DNA from 4 places in the Vreelandella sp. 2A-K22 genome. Region 1 is predicted to be linked to each of the others. Evidence: predicted binding sites of a transcription regulator. Region 1 holds the regulator's gene; each other region holds the start of a gene.

Region 1 (5,165 bases):
CGCTACCCAAGCCCTGCTGCTGTCAGGTTCGGCTCGACTGTTTGCACCAGATGAAGGCTGGCAGCTAGATACCGAGCTACTGCACTATGATGGCCTCGAGCAGCATGCCTGGAGTGACACACCGGTATTGATGCAGCAACCGCCGCAGCAAATGAGCGCTTCACGTATGGACGTTTGGCTTAACACCAGCCAGGTTCGCTTAACGGATAATGTGCGCGGCACGCACCCCCCGGCCACACAACGCTAATAGGAACCGCCATGAAAGCCATGATTTCCCCAGCCCTGCTCTACACTGCACTGTTCGGTTTAGCGATACCTTTATCAGTGTTAGCCCAAACCAACTCATCTTCCCAGGCCCCAGTGGAAGTGGAAGCCGACCGTTTAGATCTTGATCAGCGGGCAGGCACAGCTGTTTATACTGGGGATGTGGACATTCGCCAAGGCGAAATGCAACTGCGCGGCGAGCGGGTAGAGATCGAACGCAACGACGCGGGCGAACTCTCGACAGCCACCGCTACCGGTGAGCGCGCCTACTTGCGCCATCAAGGCGAAGGGCAAGAAGGCCCCACGGAAGGCTGGGCGCGGCGGATTATTTATCACGTCGCCGAGCGTCGCGTAGAGCTGATCGACCAAGCCGAACTGACCCAGCAAGAGGACACCTTTAGTGGCGGTCGCCTTGAGTATTTTATTGACCGAGAAGTGATTCAAGCGCGCTCTGACGTTGATGGCAGCGAGCCCCAGCGCATACGCATGACCCTTCAGCCTGAACAATAGGGAGCCTAGCTGTGGCCACTGCTGACACTGCGCCGATCAAAACCCTTTATGCCCACCACCTGGCTAAAAGCTACAAACGCCGCCGAGTGGTCAAAGACATCAATCTGGAGATATCCCAAGGCAGTGTCGTTGGCCTTTTGGGCCCCAACGGCGCGGGCAAAACCACCTCATTTTATATGATTGTTGGGCTGGTCAAATCCGACGCTGGCAAGGTGGGTATCGACGATGTGGATTTAACGCGCGCCCCCATGCACGAGCGCGCAGCCGCGGGGATTGGCTATCTACCTCAAGAGGCGTCTATTTTCCGCAAACTCTCGGTTGCCGAGAATATTATGGCGATACTCGAGACCCGCAAAGAGCTTAACCGCAGCGACCGCGAACAGCGCCTGGAAGCGCTACTCGAAGACTTCCATATCACCCATATTCGCGACAACCTGGGCATGAGCCTTTCGGGCGGCGAGCGCAGGCGTGTAGAAATAGCCCGCTCGCTAGCCACAGAGCCCGCTTTTATTCTGCTCGATGAGCCTTTTGCGGGCGTTGACCCCATCTCGGTAGGTGAGATTAAAACCATCATTCGTGCACTGAAACAGCGCCATATCGGCGTGCTGATCACCGATCACAACGTGCGTGAAACACTAGACATTTGCGATATCGCCTATATCGTCGGCGATGGGCAAATCATCGCCAGTGGCTCGCCCGCCTCGATTCTCACCAACCAAAAAGTAAGGGATGTGTATTTGGGCGCCGATTTTCGCCTGTAATGTTTTTGCCTTAATTGCCCCTAAATAGCGCTTTAAAACAACTTTACGACCAATGGCATGCTTATTGCACTTGCGCCAAGCACTCACTCGCACTAGGGTGGAGCATTCTGATTAACGAGTGGTTCTCAGATGGTCATGAAAGCTTCTCTCCAACTGCGTATCGGCACACAGCTGACCATGACGCCCCAGTTGCAGCAGGCCATTGCGCTGCTGCAACTCTCTACGCTGGATCTTCGTCAAGAAATTCAGCAGGCCCTCGATGCCAATCCCATGCTGGAGCAGGAAGATGAATTTAGTGAACAGGCTGTCAGCGAGCCTAAGGAAGAAGAGTGGTCAGAGAGCATCCCTACTGAGCTCTCGGTAGATAGCGACTGGTCAGATACCTATCAAGATATGGGAAGCCAGGGGGGCAGCAGCAGCGAAGGCCCCGACTTTGAGCGCCAGGCAGCCGGGCAGAGCCTTCATGGCCACCTGCTGTGGCAACTCGCCATGACCGATTTTAGCGCTCGCGAGCAGCTTGTCGCGGAAAGTTTAATCGACGCGCTAGACGCCAACGGCTACCTGACCCAGCCGCTCAACGACATCCGTGAAGGGCTTCGTGCCCAGGGCATTGACGGGCTAAGCCAGCGCGAAGTGGAAACCATTCTACTCAAGCTCCAGCAGTTTGAGCCGACCGGCATATTTGCCCGTGACTTGCGTGAATGCTTGATGCTGCAGCTCGCCGCTCTCCCCGATGATACGCCACTGCTGGTTCCCGCCCGCCGCTTGGTGCGGCAGTTTCTCGAAGCGCTTGGCAAAGACGATATGCGTCTGCTGAAACGCCGTCTAGGGCTCGACGACGAACAGCTGGCCGATGTCATCCTGCTTATTCGCAGCCTAGACCCACGCCCAGGCAGCGCCTACGGCGACACCGATGACAGCTATGTCACCCCCGATCTAGTCGTCCGCCACGATAATGAAGGCTGGCATTTAGAGCTCAACCCCGAGGCCCTGCCACGGCTGCGCATTCAGCCCGACTACGCCAGCTTGATTAAGCGTGCGGATAAAAGCGATGACAACCAGTTTCTCAAAGAGCACTTGCAGGAAGCGCGCTGGTTGATCAAGAGCCTCTCTAGCCGAAACGATACGCTGCTGCGTGTTGGTCGCGAGATCATTACCCGCCAGATTGGCTTTTTAGAGCACGGCGAAGAAGCCATGAAACCACTGATACTGGCCGACATTGCCGAAGCCGTGGAGATGCACGAGTCGACTATTTCACGGGTAACGACGCAAAAATATATCCATACACCCCGTGGTGTGTTTGAACTCAAATACTTTTTCTCAAGCCAGGTGAGCGGTCAAGATGGCGACAGCCACTCCAGCACCGCCATCCGTGCACGACTCAAGAAACTGATTCAAGAGGAGCCGCCCGGCAAGCCGCTTTCAGACAGCCGCTTAGTGACGCTATTAGGCGAAGGAGGGATTCAAGTGGCGCGTCGTACGGTGGCGAAATACCGTGAAGCCATGGGCATTCCCTCTTCCAGTGAACGGCGTCGTTTGCGCTAACTTCGTTAACGTTTCAGGGAAACTCTCGACAAGGGCTTTGCAACGCGGCAAAAAGGGTTACAATCGAAGTACAGTCCGATGGATAAGGAGCACGTCAATGCAAGTAAATATCACTGGTCATCACGTAGAACTGACTGACGCCTTGCGTGACTATGTCAACGAGAAGCTTGAGCGTGTAGAGCGCCATTACGACAATATAACTACGGTGCAAGTCACCTTATCAGTGGAGAAAGAGCGCCAGCAGGCCGCCTGTACGCTGCACGCCGCAGGTGCTGACTTACATGCGGAAGCCCTAGACAGTGATATGTACGCCGCTATCGACGCACTAGCGGACAAAATCGACCGTCAACTCGTTAAACACAAGGAAAAAGCACAAGCTCGCGCCCAAGGCGCCGGTGTGCGTTAATTCAATGACGTTGGAAACCATACTCCCCCCGGAACGCGTTCTGTTCGACGTCCCCGGGGGCAGCAAAAAAAGGGTGCTGGAGTTTTACAGCACCTTTATCGCCCAAAATATCCCCAGCCTGGACAGCCAAGAAGTGTTTAGCCGTTTAATCGGTCGCGAGCGCTTAGGTAGTACGGGTATTGGTAACGGCGTGGCTATTCCTCATGCGCGTAGCCCCCACTGCAACGCCCCTATCGCTGGATTTTTGAAACTGGCTGAAGCGATCGATTTTGACGCTATCGACGGCGACCCGGTAGATCTGGTGTTTGTCCTGTTGGTACCCGAAGAGGCAGATGACACGCATCTCTCACTACTGGGTCAGGTAGCGACCATCATGAATGATGCGGACACGCGCCAGCAACTGCGTAAAGCAGCCAGCCAGCGCGAACTGCTTGAGCTGATTACCGCCAAAATTCGCGAGCAATCAGCGGCCTAAGGGTCTGAAACCCTGTTCAGGGCAGATCACAGCAGGTTATCCGCTCACCACCCTCAACGCAGCTTGATCAAAGCAAAGAGAGACTCTATGCAACTGGTGATCATTAGCGGCCGCTCCGGGTCAGGTAAATCTATCGCCTTGCAAGCGCTGGAAGATCTTGGCTACTACGCGATTGATAACCTCCCAGCTATGTTGCTGGGGTCGTTGGTGGATGAACTGCGTGACCAGGGCGACCGAGCACATTTAGCGGTGAGTATTGATGCCCGCAATTTGCCGGGAGCTCTGGAGCGCCTGCCCTCTTTATTAGACGAGTTGCGCCAGCGTAAAATCGACTTTCAAGTTATTTACCTGACCACCGATGCGCGCATACTGCTTGAGCGTTACTCAGCAACGCGTCGCCGTCATCCGCTGACCCGCGATAGCGAAATGACGCTGGAAGAGGCGATCAATAAAGAAGAGACGACGCTAGAGGATATTCGCGATCTGGCCGATCTATTGATCGATACATCACGATTATCGGTGCACGATTTACGCCGTCGCATTACCGACCAAGTAGCCCATCAGCGGCGCGACAAGCTGACGCTAACGCTGGAATCGTTTGGGTATAAACGCGGCGTACCGTTAGACGCCGACCTGGTCTTCGATGTGCGCTGCCTGCCAAATCCGTACTGGGATCCAACGCTGCGCCAGTTCACTGGCCGCGACGCGGAAATCGTGGCTTTTTTGAACAGCTATCCGATTGTTGATGCCATGAGCGACGACATCTTGGCCTGGCTAGAGCGTTGGCTACCCGCTTACCAGAATAGCCAACGTAGCTACATGACTATCGCGATTGGCTGTACTGGTGGCCAGCACCGCTCGGTCTATATGGCCGAGAAGTTAGCGGAAAAATTGACTCCTAGCATGGGCGAAGTTCAACTTCGCCACCGCGAACTGGGTCTGCACTACACCATAAGCGAACAGTTGGCCGCTCCCCTCGTCAGCGCTTCCACACCTAACGAGCGGCCAGAGACCTCTTAAGCGCGTCTATCCATTAATGACACCACTCGGCGAAAAGGAACCAGGGTGCCAGAACGCATACTTACACTTACCAATCAACGCGGGCTACACGCTCGCGCGGCGACAAAACTGGTCAAATGCGGCCAACAGTTCACGGCAAAAATACGCGTTTACAAACAGCAACAGGCCGCCGACGCCGCCAATA
Region 2 (5,165 bases), on a different contig from region 1:
CTTGGTGGCTTTCAATACATCATCATTTACATCATTGGAGGTAGCGGACATCGCGCAGAAGCCTTATTCAGGTAACCCAGGGGGACACCTGATACAGTGTAAAAAGTAACTAAAAATGATACATAACACGCGCTGACACGTGGCTTTATCCGATAGTGCCGCGGTGCTTTTAGGATGTATATCAGTTTTTATCACCGTTAATGCCCTGAAAAGCGTGACGTTATGCATGGATAGCCAATCTACCAGGAAATTGTTATGGCATCGCTGGGCCAAATGAGCGACTACGAGATACGCCTAATCCGTATTTTTAAGACGGTCGTTGAGTGCGGTGGCTTTACCGCGGCGGAAACCACGCTGGGCATTAGTCGTTCGGCGATTAGCCAACACATGAACGACTTGGAGGGGAGGCTGGGGTTTTCGCTCTGCCAGCGGGGGCGTGGCGGGTTTAGTTTAACCGAAGAGGGTAAAGAGATTTATCAGGCAGGGTTGACGCTACTGACCGCGCTTGAAACGTTTAAAAGCGACGTTAACGCCCTGCACCAAACGATTAAAGGCGAGCTGAATATCGGCATTACCGATAATTTGGTGACACTACCCGCCATGCACGTGACCAATGCACTGGCTGAGCTCAGCGCGCCGGAGCATGAGGTCACGCTGCATATTCATATGGAGCCTTCTGACGCGGTCATTCGAGGGGTGATGGATGGCCACTTGCACGTCGGCGTAGTGCCTGCAGTGAACCTGCCCACCAGTTTAGAAGCGCGGCACCTTTATGATGAGCCATCATATCTTTACTGTGCGGCTGGCCATCCCCTGTTTACGGAGGACGACGACACGCTCAGTGGTGCTGATATCGCCCAACACTCGGCTATTTCGCCCCGCTATCCGCTACCGGTTGAGGCCCGACAGGCGCATGATGCGCTAAGCCTTCGTGCCTCAGCATCCGACCGAGAAGGCGCCGCTTTTTTGATTCTTACCGGGCGATTTATCGGCTTTCTGCCTGAACACGTAGCTGCACAGTGGGTGGCAGCGGGCAAGATGCGAGCGTTGCATGCCAACACGCAGCACTACCGCATCCCCTTTGTGCTGATCACCCGCCACGACCGCCGCCCCAACCGAGTGGTCGATGCGTTTCTACGCTTAATCAAAAGCAGCTAAACCCGGCAGTATGTTTAACGCTGCTCGGTTGCCTCATTGGCCATTATCGGCGCTGGCCCCGCCTGGGGCGATGACACCAACACTTGGCTTGTCACATAGTAAACAATTGCCCCCAGCGCCGAGCCGGTAAACCAGCCGTAGTCGTAGAACCAGTTCATGGTGCCAGTTAACAGCGATAGCAACGTAAGCGCCACCGGCACGCCAAAGGCGATAAAACCCGCGATGTTCACCGCAGGATAAGCATGGTTATCCATATACAGGCTGGGCACATCCAAACGCTGCTTTTTGATCAGGAAGTAGTCCACCGCCATGATGCCCGCGATGGGCCCCAGCAGGCTGGAGTAACCCAGCAGCCAGTTGGAGTACATCTGCTCCAGAGAAACCCCTGGCGGAATAACGCCCGCTTTTTGCAGCAGATCGTAGCCCATCAACAACACGCCCACCGCGCCAGTCATCAGCACGCCGCGCGTCTGGTTAATCAATTTGGGCGCAATGTTCTGAAAATCGTTGGTAGGCGACACGATGTTAGAAGCCGTATTGGTAGAGATCGTGGCGATAATGATCAACAGCATCGCCAGTACCACCCAGAAGGGGCTGTCGATATAGCCAATCAAACGTACCGGGTCGGCAACGGTTTCCCCTACCAGCGTTTCGGAAGCAGCGGTTAACACGACACCGAGTGCGGCGAAGAAAAACATCGTTAGCGGCAGCCCAATCACCTGACCAACGATCTGATCTTTTTGGCTTTTGGCAAAGCGACTGAAATCGGGAATATTCAGCGACAGCGTGGCCCAAAAACCCACCATGGCGGTTAAGCCCGCGAAGAAGTAGCCGTATACCGATGCCCCTTCAGGCCGCGACGGCGGCTGTGCCAGTAGTTCGGACATCGACATATTTGGCCACGCCCATATCATCAGCCCAACACCAACGGCTAACAGCAGCGGTGCGGCGAAGGTTTCCAACCATTTAATCGACTCTGCACCACGAATCACCACATAGAGATTCATCGCACCAAAGACAAAAAAGCCGATGACTTCACCAACACCGCCCATCGCAGCCCAAGCGGGAATCAACTCGGAGAGCAACAGATGAATGGCCAAACCGCCAAACATGGTTTGAATACCAAACCAGCCGCAGCCGACCAGGGCGCGCACCAGACAGGGTACGTTGGAACCTAAAATACCGAACGAAGAGCGTAAAACCACCGGAAAAGGAATACCAAACTTCGTACCGGGAAAGGCGTTTAAGGTAAGAGGAATCAGCACGATCACGTTGGCCAACAAAATGGCAAACAACGCCTCCCCCACGCTCAGCCCGAAGTAGGCGGTTAATACCCCGCCTAGGGTGTAGGTGGGCACGCAGATCGACATGCCTACCCAGAGTGCCGCAATATTCCACTTACTCCAGGTGCGCTCGCTGGCCTGGGTAGGCGCAATATCCTCATTAAAGCGCGAACTACTGCGTACATCGTCCCCTACATCTAGCTCTATCAGCCCACCTCGATCCACCATCTGAGAGGTTGTTTCGGTCATTTTTTATCTCCTCAGCATTGCGTTATTGCGCTGCCTAGCTCCCACGGCCAGTGGAGCTTTTCAAAAAGGCGCTTAGAAATCATGGCTTTTAGAAACCATTGTTTTTCAAAACCATCGTTCTTAGAAACCATAGCTTTTAGAAAACAAGCAATAAGCATGCCTACTTGAAAAAGCAGGTCAATTAACTCATTGATTAAAAAGCTGCCTTCCTGGACAACATTATTATTGTTAGCTTGTTATCTTTATATTTTCCCCACCTAAAACAAAAACCAACTAAACAAAGCTAGATCAAAAAAAATATTTGCACCAATTTCAAACAGAAAAAAACCAAAAACACTCGCTATAAATATACCAAACCAATGATTTTAAAAGAATAAAAAAACCATCCAAAACAGTGCAAGACCTCACCAAAAAAGTGAATATCACAAAATGGAACAATAAAAATAAGCAAACTCAATGAGTTAAAGACGATTTAACAAATCTCCTTTAAAGACTTGCTAAAACCACCTACCCAGCGCTACTTTCAACAAAAGCTGTCTATTTCGTCAGCTTTACAAAACTAGTTTCAAGAACACTACAAACATACGCTACACATCAACAATCAGAGGGAGCGTCTCATGCAGAATATGAAAATCGGGTTGATTCAGATGGGCCTGAAAACCAGCACCGATCTTGAACCAGAAGCTATTCGCGACGCCATGAACGAGGCACATCTGCCAATGATTCAGCAAGCGGCTGACCAGGGCGTGCAGGTGCTTTGCTTCCAGGAAGTGTTTAACCAGCCCTACTTTTGCCCCAGCCAGGACGGCAAGTGGTACGCCGCCGCCGAGCGGGTACCGGAAGGCCCTACCTGCCAGATGATGCAGAAGCTCGCCGCCGAGCACCGCATGGTGATCATCGTGCCGGTGTATGAAGAGACTGAAACCGGTGTTTACTACAACACCGCAGCGGTATTCGACGCTGACGGCAGTTACTTAGGCAAGTACCACAAAACCCATATTCCCCAAGTAGCCGGTTTTTGGGAAAAATTCTTCTTCAAGCCGGGAAAATCCAACTGGCCAGTGTTCAATACTGCCTACGGCAAAATCGGCGTGTATATCTGCTACGACCGTCACTTCCCCGAAGGCTGGCGGGCGCTTGCTCTCAACGGCGCTGAGGTGATTTTCAACCCTTCCGCCACCGTGGCCGGTCTTTCCCAATACCTGTGGGAGTTAGAGCAACCTGCCTCTGCCGCCGCCAATGGCTGCTTTATCGCTGCGATCAACCGAGTTGGAACCGAGGCGCCGTGGAACATCGGCGACTTTTACGGCTCCAGCTATATCGTTAACCCCCGCGGCAAAATCGAAGCTCAGGCCAGCGAAACAGAAGACGAGCTGCTGGTGCACGAGATCGATTTGGACATGGTGCGGGAGGTACGCAACAACTGGCAGTTCTTCCGCGACCGTCGCCCGGAAACCTATACCCGCCTGACCGACGGTGAATGATTCTGCTGGTAAAAAACAGGTTGCTGGTTAAGTTTTCTATTTAAAAACAACAGGAGCGAACGATGAGCTTATTAATCAAGGGCGGCACCGTGGTCACCCACGCCGATACCTACCGCGCAGACGTACTGTGTGTCGACGGTAAAATCCATGCGATTGGCACCGATCTAGATGTCCCTGAAGGGTGTGAAATTGTCGATGCCAGCGATCAACTGGTGATGCCCGGCGGTATCGATCCCCATACGCACATGCAACTGCCGTTCATGGGCACCGTGGCCAGCGAGGATTTCTATACCGGCACCGCCGCGGCCTTGGCCGGGGGCACCACTTCGATCATCGACTTCGTGATCCCACAGCCAGGTCAGTCGCTCCTTGAGGCCTTCGAAACCTGGCAAGGCTGGGCGGAAAAAGCCGCCACCGATTTTGCCTTCCACGTGGCGATTACCTGGTGGGACGATAGCGTGCGAGAGGAAATGGGCACCCTGGTTCATGAACACGGGGTGAACAGCTTCAAACACTTTATGGCCTACAAGGGCGCGATCATGGCCACTGATGACATTCTGGTGGAAAGCTTCTCGCGCTGTCTGGAGCTAGGCGCGGTACCTACGGTTCACGCCGAAAACGGTGAGCTGGTCTACCACATGCAGCAAAAACTGCTCGCCCAGGGCATGACCGGGCCGGAAGCCCATCCGCTTTCGCGCCCACCCCAGGTGGAAGGCGAAGCGGCCAGCCGGGCGATTCGCATTGCCAGCACCCTGGGCGCACCGATCTATCTGGTTCACGTGTCCACCAAAGATGCCGTCGATGAAATTGCCTACGCCCGCCAGCAGGGTCATCCGGTTTATGGCGAATGCTTAGCCGGGCACCTGCTCATCGACGATAGCGTCTACCAGGATACCGACTGGGGCCGCGCCGCTGCCCACGTGATGAGCCCGCCCTTCCGGCCCAAGGGCCACCAGGAAGCGCTCTGGCACGGCTTGCAGTCGGGCAATCT
Region 3 (5,165 bases), on a different contig from region 1:
GCACCGGCGGCGCGATTGGTGGCCTGAATCAGGCTGTAACGGAACAGACCCACTTTTTCAGTGCGCTCCTCATTCAGTTGGCAGCCCACGGGCTCGTAGTAGTCATTGGATTTGCGCGACAGCGGCGGCAGGCGCGGCACAATCGCCGCAGCGATCAACCCGGAAACCACTACCGTAAAGTAGAACTGCACAAACAGGTGGTTGATATCGACAAAGCTGGTGACGAGCAGCGCAAACGCAATCGACACCACGGAGAAGTTGGTGGCAATGACCGAGGCTTCGCGGCGGTTATAGAAGCCCTGCTCGTACTGCTGAGTGGTGATCAGCACACCGACGGTGCCCGATCCCATCCATGAGGCGGTGGCATCGATCGCGCTGCGTCCCGGCAAATTAAAAATCACCCGAAACGGCTTACGTACCATACTGCCGATGAACTCCATAAAGCCAAACTCGACCAGAAACGGCAGCAGCAGCGCGGCAAAGAAAAAGAAGGTGAGCAGTACCGGCGCCAGGTCATTGAGCATCACGCCACCGGTAAAGGAAGCGGTCACGAACTCAGGCCCAAACTGGAAGTAGGTCATCAAGGCAAAGATCGCGCCGAGAATGCGCATCGCAAACCACACCGATCCGACATGAAACATCTCGTGCAACACGCCTTTCTCGGCCCAGCTAGGATGCGCTACCTTGGCGTAAAGCGTCGCCACTACCGATAGACACAGCACAACCGTCGCAATGGCCGGCAGCGCCGAACCTAGCAAAGTTTGCAAGCCATCGGCCATTAGGCCCATGCCAATGTTAATGGTATCGCCCACTTGAAAAGGGACGAGAAACAGCAGCACCCCAATTAGCGAGGGAATGATAAATTTCAGTAAGTGCGCGCGGGGTATCGGTGCCGACGAGGTCGGCTGTTCCGATTTAACGTTGCTATACGACATAGGGTTCACCCATTGGAAGTGATTATTGGAGGTGGCTGGCGGCGTAGCTAGGTCAGTACTTTTTTATTTAGTCGCTATTTCTTTGTTAGCTATTTGGTCGGCGTCACTCGCTGTGTTTAACGCCCGGCAGTACGCAGAGCATTTCATACAGCAGCGTGGCGCCCATCAGCGCGGTGTTGCCGCTGGGGTCATAAGGTGGTGACACTTCCACCAGGTCGCCGCCGACAATATTCAGCCCAGCGGCACCGCGAACCAGCTCCAATCCTTGGCTAGAGGTCAGTCCACCCATCTCCACCGTGCCGGTGCCGGGGGCAACAGAAGGATCCAAGCCGTCAATGTCGAAACTGATGTAAACCGGGATATCACCCATCTGCTCACGCACCTCGGCCATCAAGGGCGCTAGCGAGCGATACCAGCACTCTTCGGCGGGCACGACACGAAAGCCCTGGTCGCGACACCAGTCAAAATCTTCAGCGGCATAGCCGGTACCGCGCAGTCCGATTTGCACTACCTTGCCATGGGCCAATAAGCCCTCCTCCTGGGCGCGACGAAACGGCGTGCCGTGGGCAATTGGCTCACCGAACATGTGCTCGTTTACATCGGCATGAGCATCGATATGGATCAACCCCACCGGGCCGTGCTTTTTGGCCATGGCGCGAAGAATTGGCAACGTCAGGGTGTGCTCCCCACCCAGGGTCAGCGGAATGCAATCGTGCTTGAGCACGTCGTCATAGAAGGCGGTGATGATGTCGACGCTTTTTGGCAGGTGGAACGTATTGATGGGTACGTCGCCGATATCGGCTACTTGCAAGCTTTCAAAGGGCGCGGCGCGGGTCGCCATATTGTAGGGGCGCAGCATGCGCGACTCGTCGCGAATCTGGCGCGGCCCAAGCCGCGTGCCGGGGCGGTTTGAAGTGCCGATATCCATGGGAATGCCAATGAACGCAGCGTCTAATCCCTCGGCTGTCTCTTGGGTAGGCAGGCGCATCATGGTGGCAGGGCCTGCAAAGCGCGGCATGGTGTTTCCGCTCAGGGGCTGATTAAACTCCGACATACACATCTCCTTATATTTTTGGCGGTGAGCACGGTGTAGGTATTGGCCTAGCTCTTTTCACTAATCTTCTAAAGACACTGCACAGACCATGCCAAGTCGAAGATGCCTATAAAGTGGTGGGATTAGTGGCCAAACGATGCAAAAATGAATCAAACAAATGCCTTTTCAATTCATTCTTGAATCAAAGATTCATAAATGAATCAGTCGGAGGAGTCAGCTGCGATGAGTGAAATAGATAAACGCGTGCTGCAAACCATTGTGGAGACCGCAAACGACCACTTCTTTATCGTCAGTGGTGATGGACAAATAGTCGATATTAGCCCGGGAGCCGAAGCGGTTTACGGCGTTTCACGGGAAGAGCTGCTTTCCAGCAGTGTGCAGCAACTACAAGCGGCCGGGGTTCTCAAGCCCTCCATCACCATGGAAGTGATGCGCACCCGCCGGCCCGCACAGCTTATGCAGGTCACCGGCACGGGCCGCCGGGTGATTGCTGAAGCCTACCCGGTGTTCGTCGACGGCAAGCTGGAACGTATTATCAGCCGCTCGCGGGATTTAACTGACTTGCAGTTACTGCAGGACGAATATGCCCTACTACAAAAACGCTTTAGCGAACACCTAAAGCGCAGTCAGGCAGCGCCAGACGCGGAAGAGCAGGCGTTGGATGACGCCCTGGACAATTTGCAGGTACGTAGCAGCGTGATGCGTGAAATTGCGCTACTGCTTAAGCGGGTCGCCCCTTCGGATGCCAATGTGCTGATGCTGGGTGAATCAGGTGTGGGTAAAACCGCCTTTGCCAAGCAGCTACACCGCTGGAGCCAGCGCTGTGACGGCCCCTTTATTGACGTTAACTGTGCGGCGATTCCAGAGAATCTGTTTGAATCCGAGATGTTTGGCTACCAGCCCGGCGCTTTCAGCGGTGCCGCTCGCCAGGGCAAAGCCGGGCTGTTAGAGCAGGCCGAGGGTGGGACGCTATTTTTGGATGAAATCGGCGAGCTGCCGCTGTTGATGCAAACCAAACTGCTCAAGGTGATTCAGGACGGCAGCTTGACCCGGCTGGGTGACACCCGATCACGCAAGGTCAATTTTCGCTTGGTCGTGGCGACCAACCAGGATTTGGGCAAGCAAGTAGAGGCCGGACTTTTCCGTCTGGATCTTTACTACCGCCTCAATGTGATCCCGGTCACCCTGCCGCCGCTGCGTGACCGCCGGGAGGATATCCCCGACCTGGTTGAAGCGTGTTTAAACCGGCTCAACCAGCGCTATGGGCGGCAAAAAATCCTTGATACCCGCGTTTGGTCGACCCTGATGGGCGGCGAATGGCCGGGTAACGTCCGCGAGCTGGAGAACTGGCTAGAGAGAGCCTGGCTTTCCAGCCCCACCGATCAAATCGAAGTACCTACTGCGCTTCCTCACGCCGAGCAGCACCCAGCCAGTTTGCCGAGCGCCTCGCCAGCAGCGTCGGCAGTAGCACTCGAGCCCCAGGAAACCCTCAAGCAGTACCTAGCGCGGCTGGAGCGTGAAACGCTTGAAGAGCTGTGCAACACGCTCCCCAGCACCTATGCCATTGCCAAGCGGCTGGGCATTAGTCAATCCAGCGTGGTGCGTCGGTTGCAGCGCTATGGCATTAAAGTCGCCAAGTGATTTTCTGCTTGACACAGCGGCTGTCATAAACCATCCATGTAAGTGTCATGAAACGGCAACACCTTCAACACAAGCTGAACCAATAACAACCAACAGCCGGTGATGTGTGTGCTATGTCAAACCAATCGCGTATTCGCCTGGAACGCGTCACTAAACGTTGGGACGCGACCACTGCCGTCGATGAAATCTCCTTCGACGTCACGCCTGGGCAATTTGTCATTTTGCTCGGCCCTTCAGGCTGCGGTAAATCCACCACGCTACGCATGATCGCGGGCCTGGAAGAGGCCAGCAACGGACGTATTCATATCGGCGAGCGCGACGTCACACGCCTGCCGCCCGGCGACCGTGGGCTGAGCATGGTGTTTCAGTCCTACGCGCTGTTTCCGCATTTGAGTGTGGCTGACAATATCGTGTTTGGCCTGCGCAGCCGCAAGGTACCCAAAGCCGAGCAGCGCGAGCGGCTAGCCAAAGTGGCCGAACTGGTTGATTTAACCGATTATCTGAACCGCAAACCTGCCCAGCTTTCCGGCGGCCAACGCCAGCGGGTTGCGTTGGCGCGCTCGGTTATTTCCGAACACCCGATCTGCCTGATGGATGAACCGCTATCCAACCTGGACGCTCGGTTGCGCAGCGACATGCGCCGGGAAATCAAAGCGCTGCAAAGCCGCCTGAATATGACGGTGATTTACGTTACTCACGATCAGGTGGAAGCCATGAGCATGGGTGATCGTGTGATTCTGATGCAGCATGGCAAAATCGTGCAGGACGGCACCCCGGACGAGCTTTACAACCGCCCCGCTAGCGCTTTTGCCGCTAGCTTTATTGGCAGCCCCGCCATGAACCTGCTGCCCCTAGTGGCCGGTGAGAATGGCGCCGTTATCGAAGGCGAACCAAGTACCCCCGTAGCCCCCTTGAATGCCATTGGTGGCCACTTGGGCATCCGCCCGGAAGATATCGAGCTGCGAATCGCACCCGGTTCCGGCGTGCCCGCTAACGTATTAAGTGAAGAGTACCTGGGAGCGGACACCATTGCTTATGTCGCGGTGGGGTCGCACACCCTACGCGTGCGGCTTAGCGGTAAGCAGGCACTGACAGGCCAGCCATGCAGCCTCTACTGGACCTCAGAGAATACACACCTTTTCGATGCCGACGGCCTGCGGCGGGACGACCTGACACCGACCCCCTTACCCAGCTCATCTCGAAGCATTCCTCGTCCACCGGCGGTGGGCTCTTTCCAACACTGACAGCAGTATTGACACTTGCGGAGTCTCTTATGCGTTTGCGTACCCCTTTTGCAATGACCGCCCTGGCAGCGGGCTTGTTAAGCGCCGCCCAGGTAAACGCGGATAGCGTCGATCTGACCATGTATTACCCGGTCGCGGTGGGTGGTGCACTCACCGACGTCGTTGATAATCTGGTGGAAGAGTTTGAAAGCGAATACCCCGATATCAACGTGGAAGCGATCTACGCCGGCAACTACGACGACACCCGCGTGCGCGCCATGTCGGCGATGGAAGCGGATGATACGCCCCAAC
Region 4 (5,165 bases), on a different contig from region 1:
ACTCGGAGTGCACCCGCCCCAACACCGGCTCGCCGCCGGTCACATCACCCAACGTTAAGGCGATATGATCCTTGCCGGTAGCCTCATCTTCGAAGCCATGCATAGTAAACGTTGCCCAGGGCGTGGGCAGCCGGGAAGCGGCAATGAAGCGAATGGTCACAGGTTACCTCGCTGATTGACCAAACCAGTTAACCACACCAGTGTTGGCAAAGTGGGTCAGTATTCTAACAGGAAGCGGCGCCCGCCTCACGCTGACAAGGCGACTAAATAATGGAGAAAAATTGGCCGGGTGCGACGATTTTTGCCATCGAGTACGCCGCCCTAACACCTATCTTCAAGTACAATTGCCCTCATACGATCCCCAAAACGGTTTCCAATACGATGCGGGCAAATTTCCTAAGAGCAAGTGTCTATGACCACTACACCTTTGCAAAATGATCGCTTTCTTCGCGCACTAGCGCGCCAGCCCGTCGACCGCACCCCGGTGTGGATGATGCGTCAAGCGGGCCGCTACCTGCCGGAATACCGCGCCAGCCGGGCCGATGCGGGCAGTTTTATGGATCTTTGCCGCAACCATGACCTGGCCTGCGAAGTCACCCTGCAGCCCTTGGAGCGTTACCCGCTTGATGCGGCCATTCTGTTTTCAGATATCTTAACCATTCCCGATGCAATGGGCTTGGGGCTCTATTTTGAAACCGGCGAAGGCCCAAAATTCCGCAAAACCGTGCGTACACAGGAAGAAGTCGCCGCGCTAAGCGTGCCCGACGCCGAGCGCGACCTGGATTACGTGATGCGTGCGGTGTCGACCATTCGTCGTGAGCTGAACGGCCGCATGCCGCTGATCGGCTTCTCAGGCAGCCCCTGGACGCTGGCGACTTACATGGTGGAGGGCGGCTCCAGCAAGGACTTCCGCCATCTGAAAACCATGCTTTATGATACCCCGGATACCATGCACCAGTTGCTGGATACGCTGGCGCATGCGGTAACTGACTACCTGAACGCCCAAATTCGCGCGGGCGCCCAAGCGGTGCAGATTTTTGATACCTGGGGCGGCGCACTTTCTACCCCTGCGTACCTTGAGTTCTCGCTGCGCTACATGGAGCAGATCGTTTCGGGACTGATCCGCGAGCACGACGGTCGCCGCGTACCGGTGATTCTCTTCACCAAAAACGGCGGCCAGTGGCTTGAGCATATCGCCTGCGCCGGTGCCGATGCATTGGGGATCGACTGGTCTACCGAGCTTTCCGATGCCCGTGCCCGGGTTGGTCACAAAGTGGCGCTACAGGGCAATCTTGATCCCAACGTTCTGTTTGCCCGCCCCTCGGCTATCCGCGCTGAAGTAGCCCGCGTGTTGGAAAGCTACGGCCATGGCCCTGGCCACGTGTTTAACCTGGGCCACGGTATCAGCCAGTTTACCAACCCCGACAACGTCACTGCCTTTATGGAGGCGCTGCACGAATTAAGCCCGCAGTATCACCGCGATATTCCAACGCACACAAATGCACAGCACTCAGGAGCCAATTGATGAGCGATTTACGCGACGACCAATGGTTTACCGAAGTCTTTGATAGCCACGGCAGCGCTTTCTCACTGAAGATCTCTGAAAAACTGCTGGATGTGCAGAGCCAATACCAGCATCTAGAGGTCTACGCCACCGAAACCTACGGCAACCTAATGGTGCTGGACGGCTGCGTGATGCTGACTGATCGCGATAACTTCCTCTACCATGAGATGATTGCGCATCCGGCGCTGTTTACCCACCAAGATCCCAAACGCGTGGTGATCATCGGCGGTGGCGACTGCGGCACCTTAAAAGAGGTGCTGCGCCACCCGAGTGTCGAGAAAGTTACCCAAATTGATATCGACGAAGAGGTCACCAAGGCCTCTGAGCGCTTCTTCCCGTCGTTGGTAGCGTCGAATAACGACCCCCGCGCTGAACTGCTGTTCGCCGACGGCGTCAAGTGGGTGGACGATGCACCTGATGAGAGCATCGATGTGCTGATTATCGACTCCACCGACCCGGTTGGGCCCGCTGAAGGGCTGTTTAAAACCGATTTTCTCAAGCGCTGCCACCGTATTTTGAAAAGCGGCGGCGTAATGGTGCAGCAGAGCGAATCACCGCTTTACCACAGTGGCTCGATCATCCGAGAGCTGCGCAACGACATGTTGAAAGCCGGTTTTGACAGCGTTGCCACGCTGCCCTTCCCGCAGCCGGTTTATCCTTCAGGCTGGTGGAGCGTAACATTGGCGGGTAAAGCCACCGACGTGAATACGTTCCGCGAGCAGGCAGCCACCAACCACGACTTGCCGCTTGAATACTATAGCGTTGACGCCCATCGCGGTGCGCTCGCCCTTCCGCCATTTATGCGCAAGGCATTCGCAGCCGAGTAAACCACGCCTAATACCTGCCTTCGTGTTACCGCCCACCTCAGCTTGCCCTATTACGGTGCAATGCGAGGTGGGCGGTAACCTTTTTTGCACCTAGACCTTCGTCTCGAATTCGTTGAGTAGCGTTGAAAAGCGCTGAATTAACGCCTGTACCCTTGTTGGCATCTTCCTTGCTAGGTTTAGTGACATGCTACGGCATGCATAACTATTTCAACTACTGGTTTCATTAACTGATTTCAGTAGCTGATTCCAATAACTTCGAGGGAAACTAGATGTTCAATAAAAAACACTTAGCGCTTCTGGCGTCCGCTGGCTCACTTAGCCTGGCGGGAATGGCAACTGCTCAAGCCGACACCCTGGAAGATACCATTGAGCGTGGCGCCGTTCAGTGTGGTGTGAGCGATGGTTTGCCGGGCTTCTCAGCTCCGGACGACGACGGTAACTGGCAAGGTATCGACGTTGATGTATGCCGCGCAGTAGCGGCAGCGGTGCTCGGCGACTCAGAAGCCGTCAACTATATTTCACTCAATGCCGTAGAGCGCTTCACCGCCCTGCAGTCTGGTGAAGTTGATGTTCTCTCACGTAACACCACCTGGACGACTACCCGCGATACCACCCTGGGCCTGAACTTCACCGGCGTAACATTCTATGATGGTCAGGGCTTCATGGTATCCCGTGACCTGGGTATTACCGGTGCTGATGAACTCGACGGCGCCTCCATCTGCATTCAGTCTGGCACCACTACCGAGCTGAACCTGGCTGACTACTTCCGTGCTAACGACATGGAATTCAACCCGATCGTATTTGATACCTCTGAGCAAACCGTGGGTGGCTATCAGGCCGGCCGCTGTGACGTGCTAACCTCCGATACCTCTCAGCTAGCGGCGCTACGTATTCAGCTAGACGATCCTTCAGCCTCGATGATCCTGTCTGACGTTATCTCCAAAGAGCCACTAGGCCCTGTGGTTCGTCAGGGTGACGATCTTTGGTTCAACATTGTGAAATGGTCGCTGTTCGCCATGATTAACGCCGAAGAGTACGGCGTCACCAGTGAAAACGCTGAAGAAATGCTTAACTCTGAAGACCCCAACATCGCTCGCTTGCTAGGCCAAGACGGCAACTACGGTGAAGGCATGAACCTAGAAGCAGATTGGGCCTACAACATTATTAGCCAAGTGGGTAACTACGCTGAAAGCTTCGACCGCAACGTGGGCATGGGCTCGCCGCTGGAAATTGAGCGCGGTGTTAACGCCCTGTGGACCGACGGTGGTTTCCAGTACGCTCCCCCGATTCGCTAAGCGTCTCGCTTGACCCCGGCCCGCCGCCCTCTTCACAGGTATCTGTTTAAAGGTCGTGGCGGGCCATTTGATTGACCTTCCGTGTAGCGGAGACGCCATCCATGTCTGTAAGACCTAACGTTCGCCCCGCTGGCCACAAGCCGCCGTTTTGGCGAGACCGCGCTAAGCGCGCACTTATTTTTCAGCTTATATTGGTCGCCGTTGTCGCGGCTTTCCTGATCTATATTATCGGCAATACCCAAGCCAACCTGAATGCTCGCGGCATTACCACTGGCTTTGGCTTCCTGGGCAACACAGCCGGCTTTGGTATTGGTCAAAGCTTAATCGAGTACTCCTCCCAAAGTACCTACGGCCGCACTTTTGTGATTGGCTTGCTCAATACGCTGCTAGTCGGTGGATTGGGGGTGTTAGCTGCCTCGATTATTGGTTTTATCGTCGGTATTGCGCGGCTATCGCCCAATTGGTTGATCGCCCGGCTAGCTAACGCTTATATCGAAACGTTTCGTAATATCCCGCTGCTGCTACAAATTTTCTTCTGGTACTTCGCGGTACTGCGGACGTTACCCAGCGCTAGAGAGAGCATGGCCTTTGGCGAAGCCATTTTCCTGAACGTGCGCGGGCTGTACCTGCCTCAACCGCTGTTCGAATCAGGATTTGGTCTTATCCCAGCCACCTTCGTGGTAGCCATTATTGCCAGCATCGCACTGGTCATGTGGAACAAGCGCCGTCACGAAGCCACCGGCAAGCGCCTGCCGGTTTTCTGGATGTCGCTGGTGATTATCTTTGGCCTACCGCTGCTGGTATTGGTCGCTACCGGTGTACCGGTGACCTGGGAGATGCCGGTACTGCGCGGCTTTAACTTCGGCGGTGGTATTACCATTATCCCTGAATTTTTGGCCCTGTGGCTGGCGCTGTCTATCTATACCGCGTCCTTCATTGCGGAGATTGTGCGCTCGGGCATCCAAGCCATCCCCCATGGCCAAACGGAAGCCGCCCAGGCATTGAGCTTGCCGCGCAAGCTAGTGCTGCGCCTAATCATCATTCCCCAGGCTATGCGCGTCATTATTCCGCCACTCACCAGCCAATACCTCAACCTGATTAAAAACTCGTCACTGGCCACCGCCATCGGCTACCCCGACCTGGTATCGGTTTTTGCCGGCACCACGCTCAACCAGACCGGTCAGGCAATCGAAGTCATTGCCATGACCATGGCGGTTTATCTGATCATCAGCTTGCTGGTGTCCATGTTCATGAACTGGTTCAACGCTCGCGTTGCGCTGGTCGAACGCTAGGCCGGAGGCGACCCCATGATTCACAATAAAGAAACCATACCTCAGCGCCCGGCTCCTAAAGGCACCATTGGGCCAGTTGCCTGGCTACGAGGCAATCTGTTCAACGGCCCTATCAATAGCATCTTCACGCTACTGGGCCTGTACGTGCTCTATCTACTCGTGGTGCCAACGGTTCAGTGGGCATTTA

What was found. The regulator sigma-54, encoded in region 1, starts transcription at its own class of promoters, with help from an activator protein. The targets are predictions, from matches to a motif close to TGGCACNNNNNTTGCTNT.
Region 2: ACW17M_RS14020 (NCS1 family nucleobase:cation symporter-1) is a predicted target of sigma-54. The motif match lies at 2,835-2,852, and genes of this name have one in related genera.
Region 3: speB (agmatinase) is a predicted target of sigma-54. The motif match lies at 2,066-2,083, and genes of this name have one in related genera.
Region 4: ACW17M_RS01830 (amino acid ABC transporter substrate-binding protein) is a predicted target of sigma-54. The motif match lies at 2,548-2,565, and genes of this name have one in related genera.

Annotation. Positions count from the first base shown of each region.
Region 1 is NZ_JBSUGC010000002.1:223,979-229,143, reverse strand. It holds gene lptC (LPS export ABC transporter periplasmic protein LptC) at 1-247, shown strand, start outside; gene lptA (lipopolysaccharide transport periplasmic protein LptA) at 259-774, shown strand; gene lptB (LPS export ABC transporter ATP-binding protein) at 786-1,535, shown strand; gene ACW17M_RS03325 (RNA polymerase factor sigma-54) at 1,665-3,080, shown strand; gene hpf (ribosome hibernation-promoting factor, HPF/YfiA family) at 3,178-3,486, shown strand; gene ACW17M_RS03315 (PTS sugar transporter subunit IIA) at 3,491-3,961, shown strand; gene rapZ (RNase adapter RapZ) at 4,049-4,981, shown strand; gene ACW17M_RS03305 (HPr family phosphocarrier protein) at 5,027-5,165, shown strand, end outside.
Region 2 is NZ_JBSUGC010000009.1:190,202-195,366, reverse strand. It holds gene ACW17M_RS14030 (bifunctional diguanylate cyclase/phosphodiesterase) at 1-51, opposite strand, end outside; gene ACW17M_RS14025 (LysR family transcriptional regulator) at 256-1,158, shown strand; gene ACW17M_RS14020 (NCS1 family nucleobase:cation symporter-1) at 1,173-2,690, opposite strand; gene ACW17M_RS14015 (nitrilase-related carbon-nitrogen hydrolase) at 3,308-4,174, shown strand; gene hydA (dihydropyrimidinase) at 4,237-5,165, shown strand, end outside.
Region 3 is NZ_JBSUGC010000012.1:170,547-175,711, forward strand. It holds gene ACW17M_RS16950 (YjiH family protein) at 1-935, opposite strand, end outside; gene speB (agmatinase) at 1,039-1,989, opposite strand; gene ACW17M_RS16960 (sigma-54 interaction domain-containing protein) at 2,212-3,630, shown strand; gene ACW17M_RS16965 (ABC transporter ATP-binding protein) at 3,744-4,874, shown strand; gene ACW17M_RS16970 (ABC transporter substrate-binding protein) at 4,904-5,165, shown strand, end outside.
Region 4 is NZ_JBSUGC010000001.1:388,079-393,243, reverse strand. It holds gene ribA (GTP cyclohydrolase II) at 1-160, opposite strand, end outside; gene hemE (uroporphyrinogen decarboxylase) at 413-1,525, shown strand; gene speE (polyamine aminopropyltransferase) at 1,525-2,391, shown strand; gene ACW17M_RS01830 (amino acid ABC transporter substrate-binding protein) at 2,661-3,686, shown strand; gene ACW17M_RS01825 (amino acid ABC transporter permease) at 3,788-4,978, shown strand; gene ACW17M_RS01820 (amino acid ABC transporter permease) at 4,994-5,165, shown strand, end outside.